2 regions of the Pantoea trifolii genome follow, and region 2 is predicted to be linked to the other one. Evidence: predicted binding sites of a transcription regulator. Region 2 holds the regulator's gene; the other holds the start of a gene.

Region 1 (2,409 bases), 680 kb from region 2:
CCAAACCTTCGTTAATGCGCGAGTTGCGGGTTTTCTCGTAGCGCGCGTAGGTGTTGGTGCTGACGCCGTTATCCCATGCGCCGGTCCATTTCAATGACATGTTCTGCCGATACAGACGGTTAGTTTCGTCACCGTACAGGCTTTTCACCAGCGCGCTGGTGTTGGTGTTCTGCGTGTCACCCGCATACAGATTGCCCTGACGGCTGAAACCGCCCTGCAGCTCCAGCGTCTGCATCGGCGCAAAGGCCCAGCTCAGCAAGGCATTGATATCTTTATTAACCGAGCCTTCACGACCCGCCGGATAGCTGTCGGCATAGGTGCCGGTGCGCGCCGCCGCATGACCTTCGTTGATGTCATAGGCATCGGCCTGGGTTTTGGCTAAACCGCCGTACAAACGGAAGTTGAAATCATCGCCCAGCGGCCCTTCGAGGCTGAAGTTGGTGCGCTTGGTCGCGCCTTCCGCTTTATGTTCCGGCACGTTGAAATAGGTGTTCCAGGAACCGTGCCACTGCTGATCGGTCTGTTTCTTAGTGATGATATTCACCACGCCGCCCGCTGCACCGTTGCCGTAACGCACCGCTGCCGGTCCGCGAATCACGTCGATGTGATCGATCATCTCCGGCGGCACCCAGTTGGTATCGCCACGCGTATCACGTTCACCACGCCAGCCGAGGCGCACCGAATTGCGGCTGGTGATCGGCATGCCGTCTACCATGATCAGGGTGTTTTCCGGGCCCATGCCACGAATATCGATCTGGCGATTGTTACCGCGCTGGCCGCTGGTGGAGTTGCCGGTCAGGTTAACGCCAGGCATGGTACGGATAATTTCAGATACATCGCGTGCTGGCGGATGCTTTTTGATTTCGTCGGCGGTAATGGTTGAGACGCCCGGCGCTTGCAGGTTCTGCTGCTGCGCGGTGACCATCAAGATGCCGCCGTCCATTGATGGTGCGTCAGTGGTGCTGGCTGAGGTTTTGCTGGAAGAAGTCTCTGCTGCCCAGGCGCTGCTGGAGAGCAGTGCGGCGCTGAGCCCCAGTTCAATCAGAATGGCTAATGATAAGCGTGAGTAATTTTTCATTTTATACGTTCCTGGATGGCCAGCGAAAAGCCGTTGGATGCTTAACTGGCGAGCCGGTGAGAAAATCCCTGTCCATATCGCGCCCAGTTCCAGACCCTTCAAACCATCCGTAGCGCAACCTTACCGAACGGTAAGCATCAGGCGGAACAGGCGTGCTCATTTTTGAGCGCAGTCACCCTATTGCAAATGCAAATTATTATCAATAGTATTATTCATCAAGCTTATGTAAATCTCCGCGTAAACACCGACTGGCAGCCCTATGACCTGGCGAAATGATGTAACCGGCAGTGAAGCCTGGTGGCAGGCGCAACAATCCCAAGGCATTCCCCGCATTGCGTTAGCAGACGATGGCCAATGTCAGGTCACCTTCTTCTGGCGTGACCCACAAGGCGATGAAACGCAATCGTCGACCCAGCGCGTGTGGATCAACATCACCGGCGTGACCGATCACCACCAGCGCCGCCCGCCGCAGTCGTTAATGCGCGTGGCGGGCACCAATGTTTGGTATTGGCAGACTTCGTTGCCCGCCAACTGGCGCGGCAGTTACTGTTTGATGCCCGATGATCAGGCCACCGACTTCACCGGCGTTGCCGAGATGTCCACGCTGCGCAACTGGTGGCGCAATAAATTCCCGACGGCGCAGGCCGATCCTTTGAATCACTTACGTGGCTGGTCCGGTGGTCGCGGTATGGGCGTATCGCCGCTGCATCTGCCGCACGCGCCCAATCAACAGCTGTGGCAAGCGGTGGATCACGGCACAGCGCCAGCCATTGAACTGCAACAACAGCAATGGGATAGCGCGCTCTTGGGCAACAGCCGCAAGGTGTGGATTCACACCACCGGCGAGGCCAACCCCGCGCAGCGTCCGCTGGCCATCATGCTCGACGGGCAATTTTGGGCGCACAGCATGCCGATTGCCGGACCGCTGCAGCAGCTCACCGATGCCGGTTCTTTGCCGCCAGCGGTATATCTGTTTATCGACATCATCGACAGCGAACACCGCAGCCGCGAGCTGCCGTGCAACGCGCAGTTTTGGCAAGCCATTCAGCAAGAACTGTTACCGCAAATCGCACAATCAACGCCTTATCGCCAGCAGGCGGACAGCACCATCGTCGCCGGACAAAGCTTTGGCGGCCTGGCGTCGGTGTTTGCCGCGCTGCACTGGCCAGAAACTTTCGGCAACGCGCTCAGCTTGTCCGGATCCTTCTGGTGGCCGGAACGCGGCAATCCACACGGCTGGTTGCTGCAGGCGCTGGATAGCGGTCTCGCGCCGCGCCAACCGCTGCGTTTCTGGCTCGAAGCCGGCAAACGCGAAGGCTTGATTCTGCAAG
Region 2 (2,409 bases):
ATGGCAATCGTAGGCATTTTCTTCGGCAGCGATACCGGCAACACTGAAAACATTGCAAAGATGATCCAGAAACAACTGGGTAAAGATGTCGCCGAAGTGCATGACATTGCTAAGAGCACCAAAGAAGATCTCGATGCGTTCGACATCCTGCTGCTGGGCATTCCAACCTGGTATTACGGCGAAGCGCAGTGCGACTGGGATGATTTCTTCCCGACGCTGGAAGAGATTGATTTCAATGGCAAGCTGGTAGCGCTGTTTGGTTGTGGCGATCAGGAGGATTACGCCGAATACTTCTGTGACGCGATGGGCACCATCCGTGACATCATCGAGCCTAACGGTGCGGTGATTGTGGGTCACTGGCCAACCGAAGGCTATCACTTCGAAGCCTCTAAAGGCCTCGCCGATGACAAAAACTTCCTCGGTCTGGCAATTGATGAAGATCGTCAACCAGAATTGACCAACGAACGTGTTGAGAAATGGGTGAAGCAGATCTTCGACGAGTTGCAGCTGAAAGAGATTATTGAAGCTTAATTCCCTGCTCTGCCCGATGTGCGCGCTGCCTCACATCGGGCAACGGAATTTCCTATAAAAATAATAGCTACGGTTTTTTAACTTTTCCCCGCAAATCTGTAGAATACCCGCAATGGTCATCCGCTTATTCCTCTGGCAGTAGAATGAGGCTGAGTGAAATGGAATCCAAAACCCAAGCGTCCTGAAGACATTAGTGACGTTATCCTTACAACCTTTGGTGATTAAGGACGTTGCCTTGGTTTTCATTTCACTGCTTGAGTTCTATAATGAGACGCAAATGAGAATGCGCGTTGACCTAAACATTCAAGGCCCCTGCGCCGCAAGTGACTAGCAAAGTAACAGGACAATATCCGCATGACTGACAACAACTCCGCATTGAAGAAGGCTGGCCTGAAAGTCACGCTACCCAGACTGAAAATTCTGGAAGTGCTTCAGGGACCCGGCCCCGAGTCCCATCACGTCAGTGCGGAAGATTTGTATAAGCGCCTGATCGATATGGGCGAAGAGATTGGTCTGGCAACGGTTTATCGCGTTCTTAACCAGTTTGACGACGCGGGCATCGTAACCCGTCATAACTTTGAAGGCGGTAAGTCTGTCTTCGAACTGACTCAGCAACATCATCACGATCATTTGATCTGCCTGGATTGTGGCAAAGTTATCGAATTCAGCGATGAATCAATCGAAACGCGTCAGCGTGAAATTGCTACTCGCCACGGCATCAAGCTTAGCAACCACAGCCTGTACCTGTATGGTCACTGTGCTCTGGGAGACTGCCGCGAAGACGATACGCTCCACGATAAGTAATTGAGTGTGCTATGCAGTATAAAAAAACCGGCTTAAGCCGGTTTTTTTATATCTGAAATCAGGCAACGAGCGTTTCCTGCAAGTAGCGCCAGCGCGGAATGGCGGTGCTGCAATCCAGCACCGCCAGAGAAATGCGGCTCTGATTGGTGCCATTCATCATCTGCAATTCACGATACTGAATCGTGACTTCCTCACTTTGCTGCGAAATGATGGCGTGCTCACTGGTGGCAATTCGCATCCCTTCACGCTGTCCCTGCAACTGGCGAAACAGTGTTTCCATCTCATTAAGATCAAGCTGTTTACCCTGTGGCGTGACCATTTTGAAGTCGGGATGAAAGTACGACAAGAACAGATCAATGCTGTCATCACTGCCTTCTGCCTGATTAAAAATACGTTCGATAAGCTGATGTAAAACCACCACGCTATGTTTGGCTTCCAGGGCGAGACTTGTCATTTTTTATCCTTTGATTACCCGCAGAGCAACGGCTGAGAGCGCATAGCCTACCTGAAAAAAAGTTTTTCACACTGGCAAATGGTTTAATTTTGCTAAAGTCAGAATAGTCGCAAATAAGGAATTAATGGCTAATTGCAGGGAGCAGCATAAAAGGTCGTATCTGGTTAAATCGAGACAATAAAAAAGGGCGATTGCTCGCCCTTTCATGATCATATCGTGCTTGCGACAAAAATATTAATCGCCGATTTTTGCCCAGGTATCACGTAAACCAACGGTGCGGTTAAACACCAGTTTGGATGGCTGTGAATAGACGCTATCCGCACAGAAATAGCCTTCACGTTCAAACTGGTACGGCGCCATTGGATCGGCTGCACGCAAACCTGGCTCCACGAAGCCCTGTTTGATTTCCAGTGAGTTCGGGTTGATGGTGGTGAGGAAATCCTCCGCCGCGCCCGGATTTGGCACACTGAAAAGACGATCGTACAGGCGGAATTCCGCTGGCAGCGCGTGAATCGCAGAAACCCAATGGATAACGCCTTTCACTTTGCGGCCATCGGCCGGATCTTTGCTCAGCGTATCAACGTCGCAGGTACAATAGATGCAAGTGATATTGCCCTCAT

The links. Region 2 encodes Fur, which represses iron uptake genes when iron is present. Its sites were predicted from a motif close to ATAATAATGAGAACNACTATCAA; they were not measured.
Region 1: a site for Fur is predicted at 1,265-1,287, ahead of fes (enterochelin esterase). Genes of this name have one in related genera too.

What each region holds. Positions count from the first base shown of each region.
Region 1 is NZ_JANIET010000001.1:574,433-576,841, reverse strand. Features, by position in the region: gene NQH49_RS02545 (TonB-dependent siderophore receptor) at 1-1,078, opposite strand, end outside; gene fes (enterochelin esterase) at 1,338-2,409, shown strand, end outside.
Region 2 is NZ_JANIET010000001.1:1,251,456-1,253,864, reverse strand. Features, by position in the region: gene fldA (flavodoxin FldA) at 1-531, shown strand; gene fur (ferric iron uptake transcriptional regulator) at 886-1,335, shown strand; gene NQH49_RS05745 (hypothetical protein) at 1,394-1,789, opposite strand; gene glnS (glutamine--tRNA ligase) at 2,024-2,409, opposite strand, start outside.